Regions from separate parts of the Sulfuriferula thiophila genome, predicted to be linked through region 1. Evidence: riboswitches for the same ligand, from Rfam matches in the RefSeq annotation. Region 1 holds a riboswitch; the other holds the start of a gene.
The links. Region 1 has a riboswitch for cyclic di-GMP ahead of EJE49_RS01550 (DUF1631 domain-containing protein). Riboswitches for the same ligand answer to the same signal wherever they lie in the genome.
Positions count from the first base shown of each region.

Region 2: it holds a riboswitch for cyclic di-GMP, as region 1 does, so the genes downstream of both, EJE49_RS13085 (chemotaxis protein CheW) here and EJE49_RS01550 (DUF1631 domain-containing protein) in region 1, are expected to answer to the same signal.

Region 1 is NZ_BHGL01000003.1:78,792-95,111, forward strand. It holds gene EJE49_RS01490 (hypothetical protein) at 133-387, opposite strand; gene EJE49_RS01495 (glycine zipper 2TM domain-containing protein) at 549-1,109, opposite strand; gene EJE49_RS01500 (hypothetical protein) at 1,136-1,432, opposite strand; gene moaC (cyclic pyranopterin monophosphate synthase MoaC) at 1,542-2,018, opposite strand; gene EJE49_RS01510 (M48 family metalloprotease) at 2,060-3,487, shown strand; gene soxX (sulfur oxidation c-type cytochrome SoxX) at 3,679-4,047, shown strand; gene soxY (thiosulfate oxidation carrier protein SoxY) at 4,078-4,539, shown strand; gene soxZ (thiosulfate oxidation carrier complex protein SoxZ) at 4,592-4,906, shown strand; gene soxA (sulfur oxidation c-type cytochrome SoxA) at 4,975-5,805, shown strand; gene soxB (thiosulfohydrolase SoxB) at 5,978-7,693, shown strand; gene alaS (alanine--tRNA ligase) at 7,813-10,422, shown strand; gene EJE49_RS01545 (cyclic-di-GMP receptor FimW-related protein) at 10,494-12,164, shown strand; gene EJE49_RS01550 (DUF1631 domain-containing protein) at 12,179-14,494, opposite strand; cyclic di-GMP riboswitch class I at 14,576-14,660, opposite strand; tRNA gene EJE49_RS01555 (tRNA-Gly) at 14,744-14,817, opposite strand; gene EJE49_RS01560 (CHASE domain-containing protein) at 14,951-16,320, opposite strand, start outside.
Region 2 is NZ_BHGL01000046.1:267,817-284,136, forward strand. It holds gene EJE49_RS13025 (FAD-dependent oxidoreductase) at 1-1,721, shown strand, start outside; gene EJE49_RS13030 (quinone-dependent dihydroorotate dehydrogenase) at 1,803-2,813, shown strand; gene EJE49_RS13035 (transglycosylase domain-containing protein) at 2,792-4,585, shown strand; gene rsxA (electron transport complex subunit RsxA) at 4,665-5,240, shown strand; gene rsxB (electron transport complex subunit RsxB) at 5,242-5,790, shown strand; gene rsxC (electron transport complex subunit RsxC) at 5,787-7,349, shown strand; gene rsxD (electron transport complex subunit RsxD) at 7,359-8,387, shown strand; gene rsxG (electron transport complex subunit RsxG) at 8,384-9,022, shown strand; gene EJE49_RS13065 (electron transport complex subunit E) at 9,019-9,702, shown strand; gene EJE49_RS13070 (DUF4139 domain-containing protein) at 9,697-11,127, opposite strand; gene pgl (6-phosphogluconolactonase) at 11,120-11,818, opposite strand; tRNA gene EJE49_RS13080 (tRNA-Asn) at 11,941-12,016, shown strand; cyclic di-GMP riboswitch class I at 12,186-12,272, shown strand; gene EJE49_RS13085 (chemotaxis protein CheW) at 12,546-13,028, shown strand; gene EJE49_RS14300 (methyl-accepting chemotaxis protein) at 13,062-14,783, shown strand; gene EJE49_RS13095 (chemotaxis protein CheA) at 14,978-16,320, opposite strand, start outside.

The sequences.
Region 1 (16,320 bases):
CACAAAGCAATACCCATGCCAGAAAAAATATTAGTTAATTATCAAATACATAACTAACAAAGCTATCGTTAAAAAATCATGTTTGCATGATTATGGTGCATCACTCTATTAATTTGCACCATTCAGGACTGTTTATGCGGCATGCTTATTCACCGCACTCCCATTCCCCCACTTCGCAATGTCATCGACCTCGACGCCAACCCACCATAACGTGCCGACAGTGTCGTGATCAGTACCACCCACCAGATACTGGCCGTCACTCAACACCACATGTTCAGCGTACGCTTCTGCTTCACTCAGCGTCCGGAATACGTGCCATGACACTACCTGATCATGATTGTCATGGGTAGGCACCTGCCGCATCCTGGTTAACAATTGCGTAAGCATAATATTGCTCCTATTAAATGAGAACAATATTAAGTCTAGACAAAAACATAAGAATTTCCAGTAGTAATCACATCACCACTGGCACTGCACGACAGGGCACCTGCCAAAGCCCTGCCCGGATAGTATTCACGAATACTATCCGGGATAACCTGACACACTACTCAGTTATTTTCCTGATCATCATAACCCTGACGCTCATCACGCTGATAGCCCGCCAGTGCAACATTGACATTAACATTGACGAATTTGCCAGGGTCTTGCGGCAGCATCGCCGTCATGGTGCGTCCCTGATAACGATAGACGACATTGTAGCCATTAATCACCTGGCGATAATTGTCATGGTTGGCGCAATGCTCAACTTGCCGGGGCTGATTATAGCCACCATTATTATTGGCGACTTTATCACCCACTACGGCACCAGTGGCGGCTCCCACGGCTGCGGCCGCAATTCGGCCATTACCCTGACCTACCGTATTCCCCAACAGACCACCGACCAATCCACCCAGAATCGCGCCACCATAACTATGCTCACCGCCACCATTGCTGTAACCGTTTACGGTTTCAGTCCAGCATTCGCGGCGTGGCTCATTAATTTGCTGATAAACAGGGGTGGCCGAAAGCACCTGCGCACGGTCTGTAAAGCTCGCCACATCATCCGCCCAAGCCAGATTAGCTGTCGCCAGCAATGCGAAAACAGCCAGGTTTAATTTACGCTTATCCATACGACTCTCCTGATTCATGCAATTCGTTAATCGCGTCCACGCCGTCCATAATCCGGACGTCCCGAGCGCTCTTGCCGACGTTCAAAACCATAACCAAACCCCTCGTTGCGTTGCCGCGACGGCTCTACTTCTCGCTGCTGGCGCTGTTCATAACCGCTGTCGGCATTTTGTTCATTCTGCCTTGGGTTAAAACCATTCGCCCGCGATGAACGATCATGGCCATTCGCCGCAAACTGCATCAGCGATTGCATTGTCGTCTCAGCTTGTGCGGATGTTGCGCACAAGGCAACAACAACGAACGCGAGTATTTTGGGATAAGTCATGATTTACCTTTCTACCTTGGTGAGCACATCATTTTTGCACCCACATCTGCATCATGAATCAGAACAGCTACGAAACCATTTCCAAAACCAGTAAAACTGTAACAATATGTTACGGCGCCAGCCAATGCCCGGACTTGCCGCCGGACTTTTCATGCAGGTGGATGGCTTCCATCTGCATACCGCGATCCACCGCTTTACACATATCGTATATGGTCAGCAAGCCGATGTTCAGCGCGGTCAGCGCTTCCATTTCCACACCAGTCTTACCCACAGTCTCGACCCTGACTTCTGCGTCTATCGCCGACAATGCCTCATTCACCTCAAAAGCCACATTAACGCGCGTCAATGCCAGCGGGTGGCACAACGGGATAAGGTCAGCGGTACGTTTGGCCGCCTGAATTGCCGCAACCCGTGCCACACCTAACACATCGCCTTTTTTGGCGCTGCCTTGTTGTATCATTTGCAAAGTTGCCGGCAGCATGACAATACGCCCGCGCGCGACCGCTACACGCCTGGTGTCTGCTTTGTCGGCCACATCGACCATTTGCGCATGGCCTTGTTGATCAAAATGCGTAAATTCATGCATAGTTAAGGAACTCCAAAATAAATACGGTTATCATATGAGCCATGAAATGGACATCGATCATACTCATACTCTGCCTCTCCAGCCAATCTGCCATAGCCAGCGAACTGCCGGATTTAGGCGACATTTCGCAAAGCAGCTTTTCACCACGCGATGAAGCCCGGGTAGGCAGTGAAATCATGCGAGACATCTACGCTGATCCTCAATATTACGATGATGCCGAGCTTACTGACTACTTGAACAAGTTGGGATATCGCCTGGTAGCTGCCAGCTCGGAAAGCCAACGCAGCTTCCAGTTTTTCGTACTCAAGGACAACACCCTTAACGCTTTCGCCTTACCCGGCGGCTACATCGGGGTTCACACCGGGTTGATCGAGGCCGCGCAAAACGAATCCGAACTTGCCGGCGTGCTGGGCCATGAAATCGCGCACGTTACTCAACATCATCTGGCGCGCATGATCGAAAACCAGAGCAATGGCATTTTGCCATCACTGGCCGCATTAGCCATAGCAATTTTAGCATCACGCTCCAATCCGCAAATCACTGGCGGAGCAATTGCAGCCGCACAGGCTATTTCTATTCAGAAACGACTTGATTTCAGCCGTGACAATGAACGTGAAGCGGACCGCATTGGCATGCAAATCATGAGCACCGCCGGATTCAACCCGAGTGCCATGGCCACTTTTTTCGAACGTTTGCAAAAATACAGCCGTCTGTATGACAACAATGCACCCGCATATTTGCGCACTCACCCGCTGACTACCGAACGTATCGCCGATATGCAGAATCGGGCAGCCAACCTGGCGCATAAACAGCTTACCGACAGCCTGGAGTTTCAGTTATTGCGCGTAAAATTACGCGTACTGAATCAATCACCGACAGCAGCAGTCACCGAATTTACCGATGCCATTCACGATAAACGCTATGCCAATCTTGGCTCGGTACAATATGGACTGACCCTTGCATTGATGCAGGCCCAACAATACAAGGCCGCAGAAGCCGCTTACCAAAAACTTGTCCAGATTGGGGCAAAAAGCCCGATCATTGACAGCCTGGGAGCAAAAATCAAACAAAATTCTGGGGATATGAATGGCGCTCTACAGCGTTACCACGACGCACGCATCCGCTACCCGAATTACCGCCCACTGATTTACAGCTATGCCGAAGCCCTGCTTACTGCGGCACACACTGGCGAAGCCATTGCATTAGTTACTGAACAGTTGGCGCTCTATCCGGATGATTACCATCTCTATGAACTGCAATCACGCAGCTACGCGCAACAGGGCAAAGACTTTCTCCGCCATTACGCACAAGCAGAAGCCTATGCACATCAAGGCAATCTCACTGCCGCAATTGAACAATTGCAAATCGCCCTGAAAACCCATGATGGCGATTTTTATCAGATGTCTATTGCAGAAGCACGATTAAAACAATTAATATTGCAAAATAAAACCGATAAAAAACCTGCTTAATCGACACTTTTATCTTATTCAAACTTGGTACATATATACTTTCCAGCCTATTTTCCCAAAAAAAAACCACCGTCCCTCTTGGATAGAAGTTTTTTTTGCTCTATGCTTTGCTAATCCGAGTTCGGATTGACGGTACGTAAGTTTTAAGATTGCGTAATGAATCACCAGAACCCATAAATCAGGAGGATGACATGCGGTTAAACGCATCATTGATATTAACTGCCAGCCTAGTTGGCACACTTAGTGTAATAAACGTTGCCGCTGCCGCCGACGCAGCCAAACCAGAAATGACCGGCAAGCAAATAGCCTATGACAAAGGCTTGGGCAACTGCCTGGCTTGTCACGCCATGCCGACCATGCCGGATGCCGAATCCGCAGGCACAATCGGGCCACCCCTGATTGCGATGCAGGCACGCTATCCAGACAAAGCCAAGTTACGTGCCCAAATCTGGAATGCCATGGATGCCAACCCCAACACCGTTATGATTCCATTTGGCAAAAATAAAGTATTAACCGAACAAGAAATCGACAAAGTGACTGACTTTGTCTATGGCTTATAAAATCGAACCACTATCCACAAGGAGAACTGCATGAACGTTTTACGTCGTAATATTCTTAAGGGCGCTACCGCAGCTGGCACCCTGGCGATGGCCGCTGGCTTATTTGGCACAGGCAACGCATTTGCTGCCTACAACACCGCTGCTTTCAGCGCAAAATCAGTTGCTGACGCACTTAAAGGCATGGGCGCAAGCGCTCCTACCGAGAGCAAAGATATCAGCATCAAGGCTCCAGACATCGCTGAAAACGGTGCTGTTGTTCCTGTTGAAATTACCAGCAAAATTGCCGGTACTACTGCTATCGCTATCATGGCTGAGAAAAACGCTAACCCACTGGTTGCCAACTTCAAAATCAGCAACGGTGCTGAGCCTTTTGTATCTACCCGTATCAAAATGGGTCAAACAGCTATGGTTCGCGCAATTGTTACAGCCGGCGGCAAGACTTATACCGCCGCTAAAGAAGTAAAAGTAACTATCGGCGGCTGCGGCGGTTAATACTGTCAAACCTAGATAATTACTCAACTCATACATTGATAAAGGAATAACCATGGCAGAACCAATGAAAATCCGCGCCACAATGGCCGGTGATACCGCTGATATTAAAGTACTGATGAATCACCCTATGGAAACCGGTCAGCGCAAAGACGCTAAAACGGGTCAGTTAATTCCAGCTCACCACATCACCGAAGTAACGGCTACACTAAACGGCAAAACTGTACTGGAAGCTGAGTGGAGTGGCGCGATTTCCAAGAACCCATACCTGGGTTTTAAAGTTAAGGGTGCTAAAGCAGGCGATAAAGTCACTGTAACCTGGAAAGATAACAAGGGCGAAACCAATACCGCTGACGCTACTGTCGGCTGATTGTGAGAGAAAAACACCGGGAAGATTATCTTCCCGGTGTAAATTCCATATAATTTACGGAGGACAGCATGAAGAAATCGCTGCTAGCGCTGGTTAGTGCCGGTCTATTATTCGGGACAGTCACAGCCAATGCCACCCCTGAACAAGATCGCCAGAGCCTGGTAAAGTATTACACCAATAAATATCCAGACATCAAACTGGATCAATATGTTTATGGTGCGCTTGCTTTTGATGCCGACGCAATGGCGCAATATGAAAGCATCATGGACTTTCCACCTTTCGGCACCGCAGTAGACCAAGGCCAGAAGATGTGGAACACCCCATTCAAGAATGGTAAAACCTATTCCAGCTGTTTTGCTAATGGCGGTAAGAACGTTGCGGGTAACTATCCTTACTTTGACGACAAAGCCGGCAAGGTAGTTACGTTTGAAATGGCGATTAATGATTGCCGTACTGCGAATGGTGAAGAAGCATACAAATTGGCCGATGCTGCAACCATGGGCACGTTAACCTCCTATGCACGCACCCTGTCCGATGGCATGCTGATGAATGTCAAAGTCAACGGAGCCGCAGCACAAGCTGCGTACGACACAGGCAAAAAACATTTTTATTCACGGCGCGGTCAGTTAGGCTTTTCCTGTGCCAGCTGCCACGTTGAAAATGCGGGCAACCGTTTGCGCTCGGAAGTACTGTCACCTGCAATCGGCCAAGCCACGCACTGGCCAGTATTCCGCGGAGCTGAAACGCTGGTTACCCTTCAGAATCGTTATGTAGGTTGTAATAAACAGGTACGCGCGGTGCCATTTGCTGTCGGTAGCGAAGAATACAACGATCTGGAATATTTCCATTCTTACATCAGCAACGGCTTGCCGATGAAAGCGTCTGTATTCCGCAAGTAAGCGCAGTAAGTTATATATAAAAAAACGGCGAGGAAATTACTCTCGCCGTTTTTTTATATATGTACCTGCCTGATTTGGGTGTTTAATACCATTTACTTGAATGCATTAAACGCTAGAATCAAAACAATACTAACAGCACATTCATCCATTCAGAATTAAGGAGTTTCACAGCATGATGAACCGCCGCGAATTTTTACAAATGCTTGCCGTTGCCGCCGCTTCCGGCATGGCAATCGACAGCAAGCAAGCGCTTGCCGGTAATGCACCTGCCGACTTCTACGACTTGCCACAATTTGGCAACGTCTCGCTCATGCACATGACCGACTGCCATGCACAGTTATTGCCTATTTATTTCCGCGAGCCTAATGTAAATATCGGCATCGGTAGCGCGCTCGGACAGCCTCCGCATTTGGTGGGCGAGTACTTGTTAAAATATTACGGCATTCGTCCAGGCACCCGCGAAGCGCATGCTTTCACGTATCTGGATTTCCAGGCGGCTGCCCGCACCTACGGCAAGGTCGGCGGTTTCGCCCACCTCAAGACCCTGGTTGATAAAGTGCGTGCCTCGCGCCCTGGTTCCTTGCTGCTGGATGGCGGCGATACCTGGCAGGGCTCGGCAACTGCGCTATGGACTAACGCCCAGGACATGGTCGACGCCTGTAAATTATTGGGCGTCAACGTCATGACCGGGCACTGGGAATTCACCTATGGCGCTGAGCGCGTCAAACATATTGTTGATCACGATTTCAAGAACAGCATCGATTTCGTCGCCCAAAACGTTACTACCAACGACTTCGGCGATCAGGTATTCAAACCGTACACGATGAAAGTGATCAATGGTGTGCATGTTGCCATTATCGGCCAGTCATTCCCATACACCCCGATTGCCAACCCGCGTTACATGGTGCCTGACTGGACGTTCGGTATTCAAGATGAAAACATGCAGAAAGTCGTCGATGAAGCGCGTGCCAAAGGCGCACAAGTTGTCGTAGTTCTTTCCCACAACGGTATGGACGTTGACATCAAGATGGCTTCCCGCGTCACCGGCATTGATGCTATCTTTGGCGGCCACACCCACGACGGCGTACCACAGCCTTACCAAGTCAAGAATGCAAAAGGCACGACACTGGTCACCAATGCCGGCTCTAACGGCAAATTCCTCGGCGTAATGGATTTCGACGTGCAAGGTAAAAAAGTGGTCGGATGGAAATACCGCTTACTGCCGATCTTCTCCAACCTGATCGCACCGGACGCGAAAATGGAAGCGTTTATCAACAACGTACGCGCTCCGTTCGCTGCCAAACTGAATGAAAAACTCGCAGTCACCGAAGACCTGCTGTATCGTCGCGGCAACTTCAACGGCACTTTCGACCAGCTCATCCTGGATGCACTGATGGCTGTCAAAGGTGCTGATGCAGCATTCTCGCCTGGCTTCCGCTGGGGTACTACACTGCTGCCTGGCGATGTCATCACCATGGACAAACTCATGGATCAGACAGCGATTACCTACCCATCGACCACACTGAGTGAAATGACCGGGGCAACCATCAAAACCATCATGGAAGACGTATGCGACAACCTGTTCAACAGCGATCCATATTACCAGCAAGGTGGTGACATGGTGCGCGTCGGTGGTATCCAGTACACCGTGAATCCGAATAACAAAATCGGTAACCGCATTAGCAACATGACCCTCAAAGGCAAACCGGTCGATGCCAGTCGCAAATATAAAGTAGCTGGCTGGGCTCCGGTCGGTGAAGGCGTAACCGGCACCCCGATCTGGGATGTTGTCGCCACGTATCTGCGCGATATCAAAGTGGTCAAACCGCGTCAACTGAACATGCCAAAAGTCGTCGGCATCGGTAAAAATCCTGGTTATGTAATTTAAACATTGCAGCAAACCTGATAAGCAAAAAGGTCACCACAAGTGGCCTTTTTGTTTATCAGGTGAATTTATTATGTATACGAGCTAAAATGTGACTTATTCCGTTTATATAGCCTCCCATCATGAAAAGTAGCGAAATTCGTCAACGTTTCCTCGATTTTTTCGGCCGCCACGGTCACACTACAGTAGCTTCCAGCCCGCTGGTACCCGGTAACGACCCTACCCTGTTATTCACCAATGCCGGGATGGTGCAATTCAAGGATGTATTCCTGGGCCGCGAATCGCGCCCTTACGTGCGCGCAGCCAGCTCACAGCGCTGTGTACGTGCCGGTGGTAAGCATAATGATCTGGAAAACGTCGGCTATACCGCTCGTCATCACACCTTTTTCGAAATGCTCGGCAACTTCAGTTTTGGCGATTATTTCAAACGTAACGCCATTCAATTCGCGTGGGAATTTCTCACCGTTGAACTGGCCATCCCGCAAGAGAAATTATGGGTGACTGTTTACCATACTGACGATGAAGCCCACACTATATGGACTACCGAAATGGGCGTCCCGGACGAACGCGTGATTCGCATTGGCGATAAGGCCAGCGGCGGTTCGGACAACTTCTGGCAAATGGGCGATACCGGTCCTTGCGGTCCTTGTACCGAGATATTCTATGATCACGGCCCCGATGTTGCCGGTGGCCCGCCGGGCTCACCTGATGAAGATGGCGATCGCTATATCGAGATCTGGAATCTGGTATTCATGCAGTTCAACCGCGACGAAACCGGCACTTTAAATCCGCTACCCAAACCTTCTGTCGACACCGGCATGGGGCTGGAGCGAATTTCTGCAGTGATGCAGCATGTGCACAGCAACTATGAGATTGATTTATTCCAGGCCCTGATCAACGCTGCAGCACGCGTAACCAATACCAGCGACCTGAGCAACAACTCGCTCAAGGTGATTGCCGACCACATTCGCGCCTGTGCATTCCTGATTACCGATGGCGTAATCCCTAGCAATGAAGGCCGCGGCTACGTATTGCGCCGGGTTATCCGCCGCGCCATTCGTCACGGTTACAAGCTGGGTCAGAAGCAGGCTTTCTTCTACCAGATCGTTACCGATCTCGCACTGGTCATGGGTGCCGCCTACCCGGAACTGGTGGCTGCACAAGAACGTGTTGCCCAGGTACTCAAGCAGGAAGAAGAGCGCTTTGCCGAAACGCTGGAGCACGGCATGGCCGTGCTTGAACAAGCCGCACCCGCCGGCAGCACCGTGCTGGACGGTGATACCGCATTCAAACTCTATGACACTTATGGCTTCCCGCTGGACCTGACTGCTGACGTTGGTCGCGAGCGTGGCTTTAGCGTGGATATGGCGGGATTTGAAACGGCAATGGAAGCGCAGCGAACTCGCGCCCGCGCAGCCAGTAAGTTCACCATGCACAGCGGGCTGTCTTATGAAGGACAAACCACACGCTTCGAAGGCTATGAGCATTTGACCAGCGACGCACGCATCCTGGCTATTTACCAGAATGGCAGCCCGGTCACTAGCATCAATGCAGGCGATACTGCAGTCATTGTGCTCGACCAGACACCTTTCTATGCAGAATCGGGCGGTCAGGCCGGCGACTGTGGCGAGCTGACTACCAGCACGGCCTGTTTTAAAACAGAAGACACCCAGAAAATCCAGGCCGATGTCTTTGGTCATAGCGGAATACTGCAAAATGGAAAATTGAGCGTTGGTGATCAGGTATGCGCCACTGTGGATGCAGATAACCGTACCCGTGCAGCTTACAACCACTCTGCCACCCATCTGCTGCATGCCGCATTGCGCCAGGTACTGGGTAATCATGTATCCCAGAAGGGCTCGCTGGTTGACGCCAACAAGACCCGCTTCGACTTTGCCCACGGCGAAGCTGTGACCCCTGAGCAATTGCAGCAGATCGAAAACCTGGTCAATCAGGAAATCAGACGTAACGTCAGTGTTGACACGCAACTCATGCACTATGACGACGCGATCAAGCACGGTGCCATGGCGCTGTTTGGCGAAAAATATGGTGATGAAGTGCGCGTTATCGGCATGGGGGAATTTTCCACTGAACTATGTGGCGGCACTCACGTCAGTCGCACCGGTGATATCGGCTTGTTTAAAATCGTAGCCGAATCTGGCGTAGCTGCAGGTGTACGCCGCATTGAAGCCGTAACCGGTGCAGCCGCACTCGCCTACATTCAAGCACAACAGCGCCAGATAGTCGATGCAGCATCATTATTGAAAACGCCGACGCATGAATTGCAGCAGAAAATTACGCAAATCATGGATAACGTCAAAACCCTGGAAAAGGAGCTGGATCGCCTTAAATCCAGGCTCGCCAGTTCCCAGGGTGACGATCTGATTAATCAAGTCATACAAATCAATGGCCTGAATGTTTTGGCAGCACAACTCGAAGGTGCTGACAGCAAGATATTGCGCGAGACGCTGGATCGACTTAAAGATAAATTAGCCCCATGCGCCATCGTACTGGCCAGCATACAAGGTGAAAAGGTCAGCCTGATCGCAGGTGTGTCGGCAGATCAAACCCAACGTATCAAAGCCGGCGAATTAGTTAACTTTGTCGCCCTGCAAGTAGGGGGCAAAGGTGGCGGGCGTGCCGACATGGCACAGGCAGGCGGAGTTAGTCCTACACAACTACCATCCGCACTCACTTCTGTGGCACAATGGGTACAACAACACATGAAATAACAACAAGATAAAACGCGCGTTGAGGTTAATCACACTTTCCACGCGCGTTCATTAAGGAGCAAACGTGCATCATGTTAAATATATTGTCTTTTCTGGACAAAGATAAAGCACCATCCGACCCGCTCGCCAATCGCAAATCCGTGATGCACTGGCTGGATGAACTGCCCCGCAGCGACACGTTTGCAGCACATGAACAAATCCTGAGCGCGCTAATGCGCTTACGTAGCAAAAACCCCCAGTACGACACCACCAGACTGGAAGTCATCATGACTCTGGACGAGCATGCACGTCCATTGCTTGCGATTCTGCGTGATCAATATTTGCGCAATACCCGCATGTCCACAACGATGGAAACCAAGCTATGGCAAGCCATTTCTTCGTTCTATAACGAAATCAGCCTGGCTTACTACAGTTTTATCACTGTCAATATCGCCGAGCACACTCAAGGTCAATTAGCAGCCTTACTGCCGCAAATTACTTTGCGTGCTTTATATGATCTGGGGAATATATTCAAATGGCGCTTTTTTCATTACGACCAGACCGATGAAAAACTCTGGCGCATGTTGCACAAACTCTATCAAATAGCTGAAACTCAGGGATTTGCAAATCGCGTCATGCCGATCTATGGCGACACAGAATCACGCTGCACCGATCTGTATGTGCGCGCTCTGCTGCTGACGCAACTGCACCCCAGCGCATTACCCGCAAAACAGATTGAAATGGCAGATAGCTGGCTGCTCAAATGGGCTCGTCTCATCCAGCTCGAAAAATCGCCTAAAGTAGGCCAGCACCATTTTTGCGTTGACCTGACAAAACCAAGCGGCGCAACCGCCGTAACTGAACAGAATTATTCAGACACGTATTTATGCTGGGATGCATCAACCTTATTGGGCCAATTAAACCGGACACGCGAAGAGTTGCTTGCCAACCGCACCCCATCTCCACTCGGCCCCGATATACGCTTGCCCGAGTACCTGAAGATGCTCGATTATGTTGAACGGCAGTGGGATCCGGCCAATCTTGGCAAATTGCGCAAGAGTCCGCGCATCGCCAGCAAAAAGATACTTTTGGTTGTGCACGGCTTTAACGCGATATGCAGCGCTGTCAAAAATTGTGAAAAAGACAGCGAACAAATCATAGAATATGATGCCGATATCAAATACGCTGAAATGGTTGATATCCAGCTTTATGGCTTTGTTACCGAGGCGACGCGCACACGGCAGCATCAGTCCACGGCGAAACCCAGCCATACTGAAATCACCTATGAAAGCTGGGGCATGGACGATGAAAGCGCTGAAGGATATTACGCACACCCGCCCTCAGACAATAATGACTGGTTACGTCTTAGCCGATTAGTAGGCGTAAGATCCGAAACTGATAAGCATTGGCAAGTAGCCGCAGTCCGGCGCCTGTTTCGAGCTCCCAGCACAGGCACCCATGTCGGCATGGAAATCCTGGGCAAGCATCCTATGCTGCTCATGCTCCATGAACTCCACCCTAATGTCACCCTGGCTGAAACCGAACATACTATTAACGCCGAATTACCTATTGCGGTACTGATAACCAGCGCTATCGAAAATGGGCGCTGCACCCTGGTAATTGACAGTGCAGCCTACGCAGGGAACAAGCTGTTCAAAGTCACGATAGGACAGCAGCACAGCATCGTAAAACTAGGCCGCGTGCTGGAAAAAGGAGATGCATGGCTGCACGTGCAAGCTGCCATCACACACGAAACGCGCTAAGCAAGCACTGATTGCTAACGTCCTTGTAATTTACCAATCAAACGTTCAACAGCACGCTCAGTTAGCGAACTGGTTTTTATCATGCGCGCCTCACCGTCACGCAGACGCGCAGCCAGTCTTGGCAAAGTGATGGTAATCGCATCCAGCCCCTGATTATTTGTAAACAGATATATCCCGCGCAAGGAACTAACCCAGGACAGGCGCGCAGTACGCTTACTGCCATCCTTGTTCACAAATTCCAGCCACATGCCTTTCTTCAAGTCACGCGCCTGCTCGGTGTATTCATCTTCTTCAACCGCGTCGACCGGATCAGCCGGAAAATCAAAATGCTCGGAAACCGCATCGACTGACTCAATCACAGGCAGCGGAGGCATTTCCACGTTAGACTGCTCCGCCATCGCAACACGCATGCCCTCATCTGCTTCCGGTGCGATATTCCTGGCCTGCAGCCCGGCCTTAACCGCGACAGCATGGCAAGCAACCAATCCGGCAAATATCGCATCATGCCGTGAAGACTCTACCTGTATCAGGTTCATACCATCGCGCAACTGCTTCAACAATTCCGGCAGCATGGCGACCAAAGCCAGCCTGTCCTCAGTATTAAGCTTGGGTGTCACGCTCCACAATAAATCCTGCATGGTTTTCAGACTGGCTTGCCAAGCCGGACTTTGCCCACCTTCGTGAGTATAGACATGCTGCAGCACTTGCTGCCATATCGTGCGCACAAACTCGGCAATCGAATCGGGCACCACCTGCGCATCAACTGCACGATTTACTTCATCCTGCACGACAACTTGAGCGACCTGTGCGCGCTCAGATGTCTCGATTATCTGTGCAGATTCATCCACTGCCGTTTGCACATCGCCTTCGTGGCTGTCGATAAAAAACTGCAAATTATTTAATAGTGTTTCAAAAATCTCAGCATCATCAGCATAATCATTCAGCACTGACTGTACGATTTCATCGATCTTGGCATACAACGCTGTATTGTATGCACCGACATCCGTCCATCCCACCGACACACTGGCAATCTCATCCAGTAAACGGCGAGCGGGATGCGACTTCTTGGAAAAGAATTGCCGATCGAGCATAGCCACTTTTAATACTGGAATTTGCAAGCGGCCGATAAGCGCTTTCAACGCAGCCGGGATGTTTTCATCGTCCAATACATAATCAAACAGCATAGCGACTATGTCGATGGTAAAGCTATCCACGTGATTATCGACTTGCACCAGACCTGCATCACGAATATCACGCAACACATTCGTGGTACCGGCCTGAATTAATGCAGGATCAAACGAAGTTGTCGCCACATTAGCAGCGAACTGCCCGCGTTGTAACAGGGTAAGCGCAGCTATCTGCGCAGCACTGATCGACTGCTGACCTGCCTGTAATGTGCCGGACTGCACAGCGCCCTGGCCTGACACCGGTATCGGCGCCCAATACCCAGACCCAGCCCCAGATTGCGGCATTTGCCGACTTAATAACTGTTGCAGCAAGGCGAACACGTCCATATCCGCTGATTCAGCAGATAGCGCATCTGCCGCACCGGTATTAGCCTGGGGCGCAACCGATGCAGAGTTGATTTTAGTTGTGCTGCGCTGGCGTTCACGCGTCCCGGTCATGCCGACTTTGATTGAAGGCAAAACCCCCTTCTCTACCAGATATTGATTTATACCCTGATAGATCCCCGGCAATACCGGGGCAATATGCGCATCAAAATGCTGCAGCAATATCAGCCGCACTTTGGGCTCGACTTCCAAGGCGCTACATGCTGCTAAAAATGACTCGCACAGAATTTTAGGTGCAAATGGATTGATGTCAGTTCTGACTTGAGACTGATGCAACAATGCGGCAACACGCTGCTCAAGTGCCGCCAGCTCCTCTACGGAATTAACCTGCATGCGCGCAGCAGATTTACTGACCACCAGCGTTTCTTCAAATGCCTGCTCGTCGACCAGCGACAAGCTCATATCGAATGCGCTACTTAGCCCGCTGGGCTCCGCAGCAACACCGCCACGCACCAGCGCATCAAAACTGCTAACAAACTGTTTACGCAACGCGGCAGTCAGTGACTCATTACGGTTACGTAACAAGCCTTGTGCAAGATAATAGAGGTTTCTGTTTTCCAGTATGGGAGAACGATCGGCGAGATTCAATAAATCATCTTCAATCTGGTCACGCTTATCGTTCCAGACACGATCAATTTCATTGATCATGCGGTCGCGACACTCATTGAGCAAAATGAGAACTTCCGCGGGGCTCAAGATATTCCGGGTTTTATCAAACTGCGATAGGCTGACAACATTACGTTGGCTATTTTCTATCATGTTGATCTCCTCACCTATTTACATACAGGCGACATTTGCCGAGTTACTTATTCGGCATTATTAACATGGGAATGGGCCCCATTTGGCAATCCCGCTATCATTGTGTCACCACTTTAGACCGGAAATTTTGCGTCGCCACCTTTCGATGGGTTTGCCTTTTTCAAATGCATAGATCCATTCCACAGAGGAACAGTCAACGCGAAATTTTATTCTAGTCCAAAATACTGATTTTGTATGTTTTTTTTCATCTGGAGCGGGTGATGGGGATCGAACCCACGTCTAGAGCTTGGGAAGCTTTCGTTCTACCATTGAACTACACCCGCAGGATGGTCAATTTTACGATGGTTCACACGATTACTCAACAGCTAAGTAGCCCGAGCAGACAAATGCATGCGTGAACATTACTTACTAACCTGAACGAATAGCCATCAATAACTGCCGCATGAAATGGACTGGTTACAACGGCAGTTCAAAATAGAAACATGTCCCCTGTCCCGCTACAGATTCGAAGCCGATCACACCGCCCATGCGCTCGATCAATTCTTTGCTGATCGCCAACCCAAGCCCAGTACCACCTTTTTGCCGGGTATCGGATGAATCTGCCTGCGAAAATTTCTGGAAAACACGCTCTCTGAATTCAGCCGGAACGCCAGCACCATGATCAATGACTTCTACCCGCACGATGTTATCGATACGACGTACCGCGATTTCCACTCGACCTCCTTGCGGAGAGAATTTGGCTGCATTGGACAGGAAATTATTCAACACCTGGATTATCCGGCCACTATCGACTCGTACAGTTACATCTTCTCGGACAATGAGCTGAAATTCGACATTATATTGTTCGCCATAGGCACGTATTGATTCCAGGGCTTGCTCCAGCAGGGGCATTAATGGCTGATCCTGTAGATCCAGTGTCATTTTTCCAGCTACCAGTTTATCCATGTCCAACAGATCGTTGATCAATGAGGACAGGCGCAGGCTGTTTTTGTGGGCCATTGCAATCATCTGTTTGGCCTGGTCTGGCATTTCGCCCAATGCACCGCCGGCAAGTAGACCGAGTGCGCCATTAATGGAGGTGAGCGGCGTACGCAGTTCATGACTGACCGTGGAGACAAATTCTCTTTTCATCTGCTCAACACGTTTGCGCTCAGTGATGTCGCGCACCAGACCGATGAAGAGGGGTTGGGAATTATGAATGCTGCTGGAGACAGCCAGATCCATAGGGAAGGTGCTGCCATCCTTGCGGCGGCCGACAACTTCGCGACCTATACCGATGATACCGGCGATGCCGCTCTTACCGGAGTTTTGCAGATAGGCATCATGCTCGTTGTGATAAGGTTCCGGCATCAGCATCACGACATTCTGGCCGATAACTTCACTGGCCTGATAGCCGAAGATCGTCTCAGCAGCGCGATTGAAAGATTGCACTATGCCGTAGGCATCTATGGTAAAAATACCGTCCACAACGTTATCGAGAATGATGCGTAAATCATTGGTACGCTCATCGACCACTTGCCTGGCTTTACTGGTATGGCCGGTAATCAGCAGCAATAAAGCCCCCAGCATACCCGTGAACAACAGGCCACCCGCCAGTGTTGCCCACGCCTGCCATGCGCGATGTGTAACTAAGTAGTGCGGCAAAGGCAGGAATTCAATACGCCAATTGCGCCCACCGATCGTGATTATTCTCTTTTCCGCCAGATCACTGCCAGCCAAGCCACTGCTCCAGCTGTTTGACTGGTACAGCACCTGCTCGGTAACAGGCGCAGCTTCATCTATCACCCGCAACGCGATATCCTGACTGTGCAGATCCCGGGCAACAG
Region 2 (16,320 bases), on a different contig from region 1:
CTGACCTCATGCCACGTGCACGCACCCGCAAGCTGGCACCTGCTGAGTATGCCAACCCGACTTTCACCATTTCCAACATGGGCATGTTCGGGGTCACCCATTTCACCGCCATCCCGACACCGGGCATTGCCGCTATCATGGCCATTGCTGCAACCGGCGCAGATGGCATGCCAGTCAACATTACTGCTGACCACCGCGTGGTCAATGGTGCTCACGTTGCGGCCTATCTGGCTGATCTCAAACAAATCATTGAGAATCCGGAAAGCTGGATGAACACCACGCCAACCTCCCCTATCCCGGATGGTGACTGGGACTTCCCGGTAATCGTCATTGGCGGTGGACCTGGTGGTGAAGATTGTGCACGCGATCTGATTGAACATGGCGTTAAAGTCGCCATGATTAATAATGCACCGTTGCCGGGTGGTGAATGCCTGTGGCGTGGCTGCATCCCTTCCAAAGCATGGCGTCATGGCGCAGATTTGATCCGCGACCGCGCCCACGATGCTGAAAAAGGCGTGAGCGGCACCAATCAGGCCAAACTCGACTGGGCAACACTGGAACAGCACCGCAAGAGCATCCTGCAAACACGTGGCGAACTTGCGCTGAAGACTGATAAAGGCGTCAAAATCGACGTGCGCGAAGGGTTTGCATCGTTTATTGATGAGCACACCATGCACATCCAGCCACCACAAGGCGAAGCGTACACACTGCGTTTTGGTGCTGCAGTCATCGCTACCGGTGCACCTCCCTTCGTTCCGCCAATTCCTGGCGCTATGGATGGATTGACCAGTGGCGGCGTAATCACTTCCGACACCATCTGGAATCTGCCAGCCCCACCCAAAAAAATGGCAATCATTGGTGGTGGCGTCATCGGTGTCGAAATGGCGCAGATATTCCGCGATTTCGGTACCGAAATCCTTATGCTGGAAGCCAAAGATCGCATTCTGGCTGAAGTAGAAGATGAAATCGCCAAGCAACTCGTAGAAATTCTGAAACAGGAATTCAGCGTCGTCACCAGCGCCAAAATCAACCAGATCAGCGGCAATGTTGGCGCCATGAACGTGGCCTATGCAGACAGTGAAGGCAATGCTCAACAATTTGCCTGCGATTATGTATTGATGGCAACCGGTAAGCGTCCTGACACCAGCAAGCTGAATCTGGCTTCTGCAGGGGTACAACTAGACGGCGCGGCCATCAAAGTTGACAACCGTGGTCGCAGCAGCGTGCCACACATCTACGCAGTGGGTGACGTTATCGGCGGCTACATGCTGGCACACACCGCAGCTACGCAAGGGCGTGTCGCTGCCAGCAACCTGCTGGGCGAGGATCATCAGTACAATCAGGATCTGGATTGCGGCGTGACCTTCAGCCGTCCACAAGCTGGTTTCGTGGGTCTTTCAACTACGCAAGCCAAAGCTCGTGGTATAGATGCAGTCGAAGCTAAAATGCCGATGAGCATAGATGCAAAAGCCATGATCACTGGCGAGACGCATGGCATGATTAAACTGGTTGCCGACAAGGCTACCAACAAGATCATTGGTGTGCATTTCCTCACTGAGCATACTGACACCCTGATTGGCGAAGCGGTAATGATGGTATCCGCCGGCATGACCCTGAAACAGGTCGCGCAGGCGATACATCCTCACCCTACCCAAACTGAATTATTCGGCGAACTGGCCCGGCGTTTGATGTCACGCCTGCGACGTACTGCCAAGAAATAACCAGTAGTCAATTGCAACCATAAAAATCGCCATGCCATCATGGCGATTTTTATTTTATCGGCCATAAGCTAGAATATATAAATGTACTCATTACTTCGCCCCTTGTTTTTCCAACTGGATGCTGAAAAGGCGCACCATGCCGGTCTTGCCGCATTAAATACCGCTTATAAACTTGGTCTGATGCCGCTGATTGCACAACCCGTTACGGGCACTCCGGTAGAAGTAATGGGCATAAAATTTCCTAACGCAGTGGGACTTGCTGCCGGATTAGATAAGAATGGTGCCTGTATAGACGCACTGGCGGCGTTAGGATTCGGTTTTATCGAAATCGGCACGGTCACGCCTCGCCCCCAACCCGGCAATCCCAAACCACGACTGTTCCGCATACCCGAAGCCCAGGCCATCATCAACCGTATGGGTTTCAACAATGACGGCGTAGAACAACTCATTCGTAATGTGCAAAATGCCAGTTTCAAGGGCGTTCTGGGGATTAACATCGGCAAGAATTTTGACACGCCGATAGAACGTGCCGCAGATGATTATCTAACGTGCTTAACAGCCGTTTATCCTCACGCCAGTTATGTCACCGTCAATATTTCCTCACCTAATACCAAGAACCTGCGGGATCTGCAATCGGCTGACGCATTATCTGATTTATTGGGAAAGCTGAAAGCTAAACAAACGCGGCTAACGGATCAGCATGGCCGCTATGTACCTATTGCACTTAAAATTGCCCCTGATCTGGATAACGAGCAACTGGCGGATATCGCACGCCTGCTCAGACAACATCGTTTCGATGCGGTCATCGCGACCAATACTACTTTATCTCGTCAAGGCGTCAGCGATCTCAAGCATGGCAACGAAACCGGTGGATTATCCGGCGCTCCAGTTCGACAGGCTGCAACACGGGTGATCACCGACCTTGCTGTTGCACTGGCTAACGAAGTGCCTATTATCGGTGTTGGCGGCATCTTGAATGGTCAGCACGCGCAGGAAAAGATTAGCGCCGGCGCAAGTCTGGTACAAATTTATACCGGCCTGATTTATCGTGGCCCGGCACTGATACGCGAATGCGTGCTAGCTTTAAAGTAATTCACCGTCACTTCATACTGCTGATACTGCTGGTCAGTAGCCACGCCTACGCGGCAGCGCTGCCCAGCTTTCAACAGGTACGCAACCAGTATCATTCCAGTTTTGCCACGCTCCTTGATCGAAATGGCGAAGCCATACAAACGCTACAGCTTGATACCAGCGCACAGCGCCTGCCATGGGTAACATTACAAGAACTATCGCCGGCGATGCAAGAAGCGCTGCTAGTTTCGGAAGATCACCGTTTTTTTCAGCACCAGGGTGTAGATTGGCGTGCAATGGCAAGCGCCGCATGGGAAAACCTGGTGCACAACACACACCGTGGCGCCTCCACCCTGACCATGCAACTAATGGGACTCCTCGAACCGTCATTGACCCGTGGCACAGGTGGTCGCACTTATCTGCAAAAATGGCAACAAATTGGCGCTGCACGCAAATTGGAAAAGCACTGGAGCAAAGCGCAAATTCTGGAGGCGTATTTAAATCTGGTTGATTTCAAATCCAATCTGTACGGCATCAACGCAGCAACAGCCGCATTATTTAACAAGTCACCAGCAACCATAAATCCCGCCGAAGCAAGCATACTCGCTGCATTATTACGTGGACCCAACGCAAAACCAAGGATTGTAGCCGAACGTGCCTGCGGCGTTGCCGCACTGTTACACCCGCCACGCCCCAATTGCGCTGACATTACCGCACTCAGCCTGCAGCAACTGCATGCACACCCTAAAGTCGGCTTCGCTACCGCCATCGCACCCGAAGTGGCACAACAATTACTGCACACACCGGCCCAGCGCGTCATCACCAGCCTGGATGCCCAACTGCAAAAAATCGTATTATCCAGTTTGCAAAAGGATGCCAGTCACGCGGCTTCGGCAGCAGTCATACTGGATAACAGCACCGCTGAAATCCTGGCATACTCGAATTCTGATGCTACTAAACCTAACAACATCATAGTCCCGCATCCTGCCAGTACGATATTACAGCCATTCATTTATGAGTTGGCAATCGAACAGAAACGGCTCACCGCCGCAACACTACTGGACAATACACCGGTGCCTATCGCTGCCAGCACCCCTTTCCCGGATTACATGGTCGACACACCCGGCCATGACTGGGTAAGCACACGTACTGCACTCAGCACTGGACTTGCCGCCCCGGCACTGCGTGCTCAAGCTTTATTATCACCGACGGATTATGCTGAACGCTTGCGCCATTTGGGACTGAATCCAACCAGCCAATACTCTACGTTGCTCAACATCGCCAACGCTTACCAGACCTTAGCCAATAATGGCCAATATCAGCCTGCCAGTTTTCATGTAGCCGGACTGAATAAACCGCAACGCATCATGCCCGCAAAAGCCGCTGCCATCATTAGCAGCATCCTGGCTAACCAGGATATAAAAGATGGTTTCTATTTAAATGATGTAGATAATTATTATGCTTTGGCCAGTCGTCCTCAATATGCCGTTGGTTATACGGCCAATTACACAATCGCCGTCTGGATCGAAAATTCAGCCACATTGAATGCGGCTGATATTTGGCAACGTATTACCGCTGATATCACCCGCCTGCATCCTAGCCATCCACCCAAGCTGCCCAATAACCTGATGATACAGAACGTGCAATTCAACCCACCTGTTGAGCCTCCCCGCCCGGAATTATTCTTGCCGGGCACAGAACAATCCACGTTTTCCCCACCGTCCTATCAGAAACCTGAATTATTTAGTCAGCCAATTGACAGCAATATGTCATTAAACTATCCCAATCAGTAACAATCCCTGCGTCATGGTTGAAAAATCACCCTAAGCAACGGATAATCCTAACTCTCACATCGATACTTTTAACATGGATATCCAAAGCTACTTATTGATTCTGGTCGGTACGGTTTTCGTCAACAACATCATCATGGCGAAAATACTCGGACTGTGCCCATTTATGGGTGTCTCCAAGAGTTTGGAAACGGCAATCGGCATGGGTGCGGCCACCACATTTGTACTGACCCTCGCATCGGGTTCCAGCTATCTCATTAATCAATACCTGCTCGGACCTGATTTAGGCTATTTGCGCACCTTGTCATTCATAGTCGTGATTGCCGGCATTGTCGGCTTTACTGAAATGTTTGTACGCAAAACCAGCCCGGTTTTATTCCGTGTACTCGGTATTTACCTGCCGTTAATTACTACCAACTGCGCTGTCCTGGGCATACCCCTGCTTAATGTGCAAGCGCAACATAATTTTATTCAGTCGTTATTTTTTGGCTTTGGCGGTGCATTAGGCTTCTCCATGGTGCTGATTCTGTTCGCCGGCTTACGTGAACGGCTGGATGGTGCTGATATTCCGGTGGCATTTCGCGGTACCAGTATCGCCATGATTACTGCAGGATTAATGAGTCTGGCATTTATGGGCTTTGCCGGAATGGTGAAATAGAGTGCTGTCTGCTATTTTAATCATGGCCGGTCTTGCGGTGTTTCTGGGTGCAGCATTAGGATTTGCAGCTGTTAAATTCAAGGTTCAGGAAGATCCCATCGTCGAGAAAATCGATGCGATACTGCCACAAACCCAGTGCGGCCAGTGTGGCTTTCCCGGCTGCAAGCCATATGCCGAAGCGATGGCTGCAGGCACAGCAGATATCAACCAGTGCCCACCTGGCGGTGAAGACGGCATCCGCAAGCTTGCTGATTTGCTTGGCGTTGAATTCAAACCGCTGAATGCCGAACATGGCGAACCAAAACCAAAGTCCGTCGCGATTATCGACGAAGCCGTGTGTATCGGTTGTACATTATGCATCCAGGCCTGCCCGGTAGATGCCATTCTTGGTGCCGCAAAACAGATGCACACTGTCATCGCCAAAGAATGCACCGGCTGCGAACTGTGTATTGCCCCCTGCCCCGTTGACTGCATCATCATGCAACCAATCAGTGAAAACGTAACCACCTGGAAATGGAAATACCCCGTGATTGAATTGAGGCCAACATGAGTCGCCAAATCTATTCATTTCATGGCGGCGTACACCCCGAAGAAAACAAACAGATTTCAACGCAACATCCTATTGCGATCGCGCCTGTTCCCAGCCGCATTATTGTTCCTGTACACCAGCACATAGGCCAGCCAGCCAAACCGTGCGTCGCAGTGGGTGACCAAGTGCTTAAAGGGCAAATCATTGCCGAAGCGGAGGGATATATTTCCGTTGCCGCACATGCGCCTACCTCTGGCGTAGTGACCGCCATTGCCCCTCACCCTGTCCCGCACCCATCGGGCTTAAGCGACATATGCATCCATATCACCCCCGATGGTCAGGATCTGTGGACAGAACGCAAACCAATCGATTATCGCAACCTGAATGCCAGCGCCCTGCGTAACCGGTTACGCGACATGGGAATTGCCGGCCTGGGCGGCGCAGTTTTTCCGACATTCATCAAACTCAATCCCGGCGTACCGCAAAAGGTTCAAACCCTGCTGCTCAATGGCGGTGAATGTGAACCCTGGATTACCTGCGACGACATGACCATGCGTGAACACGCCGCTGAGATTTTGCAGGGCGCTGCTATCATGCGCTTCATGCTGCGCGCTGAATCCGTGTTAGTCGGAATTGAAGACAACAAACCGCAGGCAATTGCTGCGATGCAACAAGCCGCCACCCAATGCGACTTTCCGATCGAAATCATCACCATCCCTACCCTCTATCCGGGTGGTGGCGCCAAACAGATGATCAAGACTGTCACCGGGCAGGAAGTTCCATCCGGCGGGCGCTCCACGGATGTCGGCGTAGCCACTTTCAATATCGGTACCGCGCTTGCCATACATCGTGCAGTAAATCACGGCGAGCCCCTAATTTCGCGTGTCGTGACAGTGACAGGGAATGTCGGCCAGGCACAGAACTTTGAAGCACTGATCGGCACACCTATCAATGAACTGGTGGCTTTGACGGGTAACAGCGTTGACCCAGTCACTGGATACCTGATGGGTGGCCCAATGATGGGTATCGAGCTCGCCCAGATTATTGATGTGCCGATGGTTAAAGCCACCAACTGCATACTCGTTAAATCCGCCAAACTATTCCCGCCGCCACCGCCTGCTATGCCATGCATACGCTGCACTCGATGTGCCGATGCCTGTCCGGCGGATTTACAACCGCAAGAGCTATTCTGGTTCGCCCGCAGCAAAGATTTTGACCGCGCCCAGAAATACCGGTTATTTGATTGCATTGAATGCGGCTGCTGCAGTTATGTGTGCCCTAGCCACATCCCACTGGTGCAATATTACCGCTACGCCAAGAGTGAAATATCCGCCAAGCAAAAAGATCAGGAAGCGGCTGATCATGCGCGTGAACGCCATGAAACTCGGATAGCGCGTATCGAACGTGAGAAGCAGGAACGTGCCGATAAACTGGCACAAAAAGCCGCATCCAAACCGGCTGCTGAATCCGCAACGGATGACCCTGCCGCTGCAGCCAAGAAAGCAGCAATTCAAGCTGCCATTGAACGTGCCAAAGCTGCCAAAGCCGAAAGCGATGTAACCGCCGCACCTACTGAATAAACGAATACTATGCTCTCTTCCCCTTACATCAGCGAAAAAACCAGCGTTTCCATCATTATGCTCAAAGTGATGCTGGCACTGGTACCCGCTATCGCTGCCTATGTCTGGTATTTTGGCCCGGCCATACTCATCAGCCTGACCATTGCGAGCGTGACTGCGTTAGGGTTGGAAACCATTGCAGTTAAACTGCGCGGACTGCCAGCCAAACCTTTCCTCATGGATGGCAGCGCACTGGTGACAGCCTGGCTGCTTGCTTTGTCGATTCCCTCTATCGCCCCGTGGTGGCTGATTGTAGTGGGCACTTTCTTCGCCATAGTCGTCGCCAAACATCTGTATGGCGGGCTAGGCAATAACCTGTTCAATCCGGCCATGGTTGGTTATGCGGTGCTCATCATCTCTTTCCCGGTGCAAATGACGCACTGGGCAGCCCCGTATTCGCTTGCCGGTGAGCATTTAGGCTTACTGGATGCATTCAATTACATAGTTAGCGGTGTATTGCCTGATGGCTGGAAACTTGATGCGATCAGCACCGCCACACCTTTAGATACCATACGCACTCAATTGCAATTGCATCGCACTGTCACAGAAATTAGCCAAATGCCGATATTCGGCAGTATTGGCGGACAAGGCAGCGAAATTATCGCCCTGCTGTTCCTCGCCGGCGGTGTGTATTTATGGCTGACCCGTATCATCACCTGGCACATACCGGTCGCTTTCCTCGGTGCACTCACCCTGATTTCCGGATTATTTTATTTGTATAACCCCGGGCAGTATGCATCGCCATGGTTTCACCTGGCGACCGGCGGAGCCATGCTAGGCGCCTTCTTTATCGCGACTGACCCAGTCTCCGGCGCAACTACCCCCAAAGGCAAACTCATCTTTGGCGCTGGCATAGGCGCACTAACCTACCTGATCCGGGCGCTGGGTGGCTATCCAGATGGCGTAGCATTTGCCGTCCTGCTCATGAACATCACCGTCCCCCTGATTGACGCATATACCCAGCCACCTGTGTATGGGCATAAAGGGAACAAGAAATGAAAACGCTAGCACGCACAGCAGCAAAAGCTGCTGGCATATTATTGGCATTTACCATCGTATTTACCGGCATACTTGCCTATACCTATGACATTACGCATCAGGCCATCCAGCATAATGAAGATGATGCACGACGTAAATTAGTAGCGGATACGCTGCCGCTACATAGTTTCAATAACGACTTGCTCGGCAACCAGATCACACTGCCGGCTGATCCATTGCTTGGCACAGAAAGCCCAGGACTGGCATGGCAGGCACGCCAGAATGGTCAGCCTGTGGCCGTAGTGCTGGAAGCCACCGCACCCGATGGCTACAGCGGAAAGATTAATATGCTGATCGGTGTAACCGCCGATGGAACATTATCCGGAGTTCGTGTGGTTTCGCATAAAGAAACCCCCGGTTTGGGCGACTACATTGAACTGGCCAAAAGTGAGTGGATTCATTTATTTGACGGGAAGTCACTGACACAACCCGATGAAACAGGCTGGAAAGTCAAAAAGGACGGTGGCCAGTTTGACTACATGGCAGGTGCGACAATTACCCCGCGCGCTGTCATCAAAGCCGTTCATCATGCGTTAAAATACGTAGACTTACATCGCAATGAACTTTTCGCTGCCCATGCAGGAGGCAAACCATGAACCAATACCGCGAGATTATTATCAATGGCCTGTGGAAACAGAACCCGGGCGTGGTGCAACTGCTTGGACTGTGCCCGCTGTTAGCGATCAGCAACAACATCGTTAATGCCGTCGGTTTGGGTATCGCCACCACCTTGGTCATGGCGTTCAGTAATGGCGCTGTATCGGCTATTCGCGATTGGGTGTCGCATGAAATCCGTATCCCGGTATTCATTCTGATCATTGCCGCATTAGTCACTGTCATCGACATGGCAATGAATGCGTTCATCCACCCCCTGTATCTGGTTCTAGGCATTTTTGTGCCACTGATTGTAACCAATTGCATCGTACTGGCTCGCACCGAAGCATTTGCCGCCAAAAATCCGGTACTGCCGGCCATGCTGGATGGCTTCATGATGGGTTTGGGTGTCACGCTAGTGCTTACCCTGCTGGGTGCATTACGCGAACTGGTTGGCAAAGGCACATTATTATCCGGTATCGATCTGGCTTTTGGCGCCAGCGCAAAAGCATGGGTCATCCATGTCATTCCCGATTACAACGGATTCCTGATCGCTATCCTGCCACCAGGCGCATTTTTCGGCCTGGGCTTACTGATCGCCCTGCGCAACTGGTGGGTGCAACGCGCTGAGCGCCAACCAGCCACTATCCCGAACATGACAGCTGCCACCAGCATGTCATAACTTGACCCGCACCCGGTAACTCAACACGATACTACTTTCAGCCGGGATACGCACCAGCCACAATGCCGTATCTGCTGATGCCTTACTGTGAGCCACCGACTCACTGACTATCTGCCAATCCCCCGGGATAGGCTCGTAAACCTTCACCGTTACTGCTTCAGATTTGGCATTCTTCAGCGTGATTTGGTAAGCGGATTCATAAATATAATTATTGCGTCCGCCGCTCACCTTCTGGAAATCCGTTTGCTTCTTTTCCGCATACACATCAAAAGCATCGCCCAACTTCAGCCGTACGGTATCATTCCTGGCAGTATGATCCAGCGTATCTTCACCGACAAACTGGGCGTTGCCTGCACTGTCTTTCTTGTATAAACGCATCACCCCTTTTGGCAATGGCACGCCCAATCCTGCGCCTTTGTTCTCAAATTCAATATATACCCCTGCTTTTAATTTTTTCCCCAGATCACCGTAACTTCCCTGGTAATAATATCCGGCACCACGTAATTCCAACGATTTTTTAACAGGAACCTGCGGTGCAGATAACAATGCCACCTGCTTGGTTTGCTGATCGCCCAGCGTCGTAGTGCGCCCCAGGCTATACAAATGATATTCAAACAAGTTTTCCTGTGCCATAGGCGCTTCAGCCGCTTTTGCCATCAACACCGCACCGCGCATGGCCATTTCCGGACGTAAACTGTCGCTTACCCGATTGACATCTCCAGCTACAAACTGCAATTTTGCATTGGGATAACTAACTCCACTCTGATTGGTTAAGGTCACCCAGGCGTTAACATCCATCCTGTCTTCGTTAGCCGATAGCTCAGCGACATAATCGGCACGCCACGACAAGCCCCCGGTCAGATAGGACAGCTCCAGACTGGATACACCCGCCCTGGCATTGGCAAACGCCATCACGAGCGTAGGCCGGTCACGCAGGTTATCCGGCACACTGGCAAACGCCAGCCTCCCCGGCACTCCGGTTTCAATCCGATCAGCAAATTTCAATACCACCCCGGCATTTGCCGCCAGCACCGTGGCAGTCTCACGCACCTCAGCACCCGTTGCAGGATTGGTTTTAATCACCGTAACGACATTACCCACATTTTTCTCTAATAACTTCTGTGGCGTCAGCACATCAAAATCGAAATTCTGCTCCAGCAGGCGCATACCACTCGCCTCATTCAGATTACGCAACAGCGCAGTTTCAGGCCGGATTCTTGCTGATACATCGCGCCAGGCCAGGCGATTCAAATCAGCCGCCAGCGTCACCTTGCGCTGATCCTTAACCAGCGCCAGATCATCGTTGTATATCGTCAGCGCCAACTCACGCTGATCGGCCTGAGTAGTCATTTTCTCCTCCGGCATCGCCGCCTGTACGGCCACACCCCACATCATAAGGCTCAAGCCTAACCATTTCTTATTCATAGCGCCCCTCCAGACATACTGGCTCCACTAAAACATCCACACCTGCCGTCGGGCATATCGCCGCCGCAGGAATCGCCTCCCCACGCCGCCAGGCAGCAACTGCATTGTGTTTTCCTGCACCGGTTACCAGAAACAGCACACGCCGCGCATTGTTCAACCTGCGCACACTTAAACTCACCCTGTCTGCAGGTGGCTTAGGCGCGTTGCTCACCGCAACCACATCAGCGACAGCATGCACATCAATCTGCCCCGGGAACAGACTTGCCGTATGACCATCTTCACCCAAGCCCAGCAACACCAGGTCAAATTCTCCGACATCGCGTAACTGCATTTCATAATCCGCAACTGCCGCAACCGCTCCCAGTTCCGCATGCATCACATGAATCTGACCAGTCGGAATCAGACTGTCGTGCAACCATACCGTGTTCGCCATCTGACTATTACGCTCCCCATCATCCAACGGCAAACAACGCTCATCGCCAAACCAGATATGCCAGCCAGACCAATCCGATTGCTGCAACGCGATCTGCTCATACAGCACGCGCGGCGTATTACCACCTGCCAACACCAGATGAAATGCACCTCGATCACGCAATGACTGCTCTGCAGCCGACATAACCAAACGCAGGGCATCATCAACCACTTTTTCAGTAACAAGCCAACGTGTTGATCCCGCACACTTATTATTCACACTCGCCTCCACCACATATCCCCACACAAACAGATTAACATTTTTTACCTATTCAATCTTGACCGCAAGGCCGATTCTTGGCATAATCTCACCTCGTTGCGAAACACAGCTCGCAACACAATTCCCTGATAGCTCAGTCGGTAGAGCGACGGACTGTTAATCCGCAGGTCCCTGGTTCGAGTCCAGGTCGGGGAGCCAGAACTATGAACGGCCACTAGAAATAGTGGCCGTTTTCATTTAACGCTTTTCATCTCATAATTTTAAACGCTATTCACTTTCAGATTTCAACTCGCAGTAAATTCCATTTATTTTATGCCCACGCTGCAACTGTGTAAGAATAATGTAAGTATACTGTGATATTTTAATATTCTGATAAAGGCAAACCTGCGCGAAAGCTAGGGACGCAAAGTTTTCGGTCTAACGGGTGAACCCCCAGGATAGCGAGACAGCCGGATTGATATCCATTGGATATCCCGCTTGCACTTCACCTCTCTCCCTGTTGTTCTCTATCCCGACGGCTTAACAAAATTCTTGTTTCTCAACTGAGATACAAGCTTGCTGTATTCAGTCAGCAAATTTTAAGGGATGCAATGCTAAACAATTAAATTCGGTTTACATGAAACGGGACTTTCGCGGCTTGCGGGGTTACCCATTGAAACACAACACCACCGCTGCGGAATCAATTCCATATGCACTGGCAAAAACATCACGGGTTAAAGGGATAATTATGCAAATAAATACGGATACAGCAGACTCAACTGGATATGAGTTCCTTGCGTTTACATTGGGTGCCGAAGAATATGGTATCGACATTCTGAAAGTGCAAGAAATTCGCGGCTATGAGAGCCCGACACGCATTGCAAATGCACCTGAGTTTATTAAAGGTGTCATCAATCTGCGTGGCCTGATTGTGCCCATCGTGGATATGCGCATTAAATTCAATTTGGGTGCAGCCAATTACGACAATTTAACCGTTGTAATTATTTTAAATATTAGCGGCCGCGTTGTTGGCATGGTGGTTGATAGCGTGTCAGACGTTATCACGCTCAATCCGGAACAAATCAAACCCGCCCCTGCCCTGACCAGCGTTCTGGATACCGGCTATCTCATAGGGTTAGGAACGGTAGATCAGCGCATGCTGATTTTGGTGGATATTGATAAATTGATGTCCAGTAATGAAATTGGAATATTGGACAAGATCGCTGCCTGATAACCTCATACCCCTAAATAAGGATAACGCTTCATGTTTACCAGCATTAGTATTAAATCACGTTTGATCATTACCTTTTCATTGCTGACCTTATTGCTTATTATCATTGGCGGCATGGGGATTTACACATCGGCTGACAATGTCAGACAGATCAAAAACCTTAGCATTAAAGATAAAGCCGCTGAAGCTGATGTGGTAAGGCTCAAATACCGCATGGAAGAACAGCGCAGTCAATTGTTGCTGGCCTTGCAACACGACCCCAATCTGGCCACAGCAAAACTCCATGACCACCCTATTTCCAGACATCTGGAAAAAATAGCCATCGCCCAAAAGAAGCTGCAGGAAATCCTAAAGCGCTATCAGCCTCGGGATGCCGAAGAAAAGAAACTGATGGATACCTGGGAAACAGATACCCACCATTTTGCAATCGACAGCATCAATCAGGTATCTGCGGCCATTAATGCCAATCAATGGGAACAAGCTGCAACCATGATGGAGAAAGATGTCACCTCGGTTTATACCAAAGGGCAGGAAGACTCGCGGCTATTGGCTGAGTTTCTTGCACAGCGCGTCGTTCTGGATAACGCAATGGTGGAGTCAAGCAGCACGCGAATGACTTACATCATGATTACTATCATTGTGCTCGCCAGTGTATTCGCGATTACTATGGGCTTGATGATTATTCGTAGCATTACCATCCCCCTCAATCAGGCGGTTGAACTCGCACGACGTGTTGCAGATGGTGATCTGCGGGCTAGCGTTAGGGTAACGCAGCACGATGAAATAGGCACCTTGTTAACTGCGCTGCAAGAGATGAACACTAATTTATCGCACATCGTGGGTGAAGTCCGTGTCGGCACTGAGACCATATCCTCAGCTTCAGGCCAAATCGCAACAGGGAATCTGGATTTGTCCAATCGCACCGAAGCACAAGCCGGCTCGCTGGAAGAAACCGCCTCTGCAATGGAAGAGCTTACTTCTACAGTCCGGCAGAATGCCGACAATGCACGCCAGGCCAATCAATTAGCCGTGTCTGCTTCGGAAGTCGCGGTAAAGGGTGGTGATGTTGTTTCACAAGTCGTTACTACCATGGGCACTATCAACGCATCTGCCCGTAAAATTGTCGACATTATCGGTGTCATCGAGGGCATTGCCTTCCAGACCAATATTCTGGCATTGAACGCTGCTGTCGAGGCAGCGCGAGCAGGCGAACAAGGCCGTGGCTTTGCTGTCGTCGCGACAGAGGTACGCAGCCTTGCCCAGCGTAGCGCCGCAGCGGCCAAAGAAATTAAATTATTAATTGATGATTCTGTTGAAAAAATTGAGATCGGCAACAAACAAGCCGGTCAAGCCGGCACCACCATGACAGAGGTTGTTTCCAGCGTGCAGAGAGTGACCGACATCATGACCGAGATCAGCGCAGCTAGCCGTGAGCAAAGTCAAGGTATTGATGAGATCAATCGCGCCATTACCCAGATGGACGAATCTACCCAGCAAAATGCCGCCTTGGTGGAAGAAGCTGCCGCTGCCGCTAAATCAATGCAGGATCAAGCCGGGCATCTGGAAAAGTTGGTCAACAAGTTTCAAATCGATGAGGTGCGCCGGCATCCACAGCATGCACATAGTCCCATGAAAACTTTTTCAAACCAAGGGCCTGCAAAACCCGTTTTTAAAGTTGCCAATACCCCATTGCCAAATTCACACAGGAAACTGGCAACCAAGGTCTCAAATGATGCGGACTGGGAAGAGTTTTAATCATTCGCTCGCTACTCTGATAGTTATATAAAAATGGATATGCGCCTTAGTGCATATCCATGGTTAACAAACCCTCACTTCCTAGCCTCTGATGAAACCAGGCTCCCGATTAAATAGCAAATGCACCATCATCAAACGCTGCTGCATAAATTCGTCAATCTCGTTCAGTCTGGATGCCGCATAGCTCTGCAACATCACCCAGGATGGCGGCATCCTTCCAGAAGGAAAGTAAGGCCGACTATCAGTACCAGCTTGCCCTCAGCAGAGTGAGCCGTTCCAGTAATGCCCTCAACCGATAGCGCAGTCATCGGCTTAATCACCAGATCTGCCGTTCCGTCCACCGCTGCTACAGCCAGTATATAGGGCTGCGGTGCAGCAATAACCACCCCGACACGCTCATCAGCCGGGGTATATCCCAGCACACTGGCCAGGGATAGCACGGGTAACGGCAATCCTTGATCATGGAATACTGGTGAGCCCGCCACAGACATAAGGTTCTCAGGCAGTTCAACCACCCGCTGTACGACTCCCATAGGCATACCCAGTACGGCATCCGCAGTGCTTACCAGCATGGTTGGCACAATGGACAGCTCGATAGGCAGGCGAATCGAGAAGCGTGTGCCCCGACCTAATGCTGAATCGATATAAATCGATCCGCGATGTTTTTCGACTGCCGTTTTGACAACGTCCATGCCGACACCACGGCCGGAAACGCTAGATGCAACTTCCTTGGTGGAAAAGCCAGGCAAAAACACCAGTTGAAACGCAGCTTCATCTGTCTGGGCAGCAGACTCATGAATAAGCCCCTTGGCAATCGCTTTGTCGCGCAACACTTGCGGGTTCATGCCCTTACCATCATCCGTCAGTTCAATGATGACGCTATTGGCCTCTTGCCAGGCTTTCAGGGAAATAACCGATTTAGCTGATTTCCCTGCTGCGACACGCTCCGCAGGCATCTCGATACCATGATCCAATGAGTTGCGCAGCATATGCACCAAAGGATCATAGAGACTATCGACAACCACCCTATCGACTTCAGTATCCGCACCCTCAATATTCAAATCGACTTCTTTGCCAAGATCTTTGGCGAGTTCACGCACGAGGCGCGGAAATTTCTGGAACAGTCGACCAACTGGCTGCATCCGCGTCGCCAAAGTCGCGCGCTGCAACTCAGCCGAATAGCGTGAGGCACGGCCCAGCGTTTCTGCCAGTTTTTCCATCAAACCTGAAGCAGCTTCCTCGAACTTGAATTGCTGTAGCTTTTCCAGCAATACGCTAGCCTGATTAGCCGCCTGCATTGACTCTCCAGCCACTTCAAGTAACGCATCAAGCTTAACCGCATCAACCCGGATACTGTCTTCTTTAACAGGTGCGGTAACTTTCGCTTCTTTATTACCTTCACCCCGCCTATCCACACCATCCCAGGATTTCTGGGCGGCAGTTTCCACCGGAGCAGTCGACGCATCGGCCACAGTACTCGCCGCAATAGTGCCTTCCGGGACGACTGCACGATATAACGCATCCCAATCAACACCGT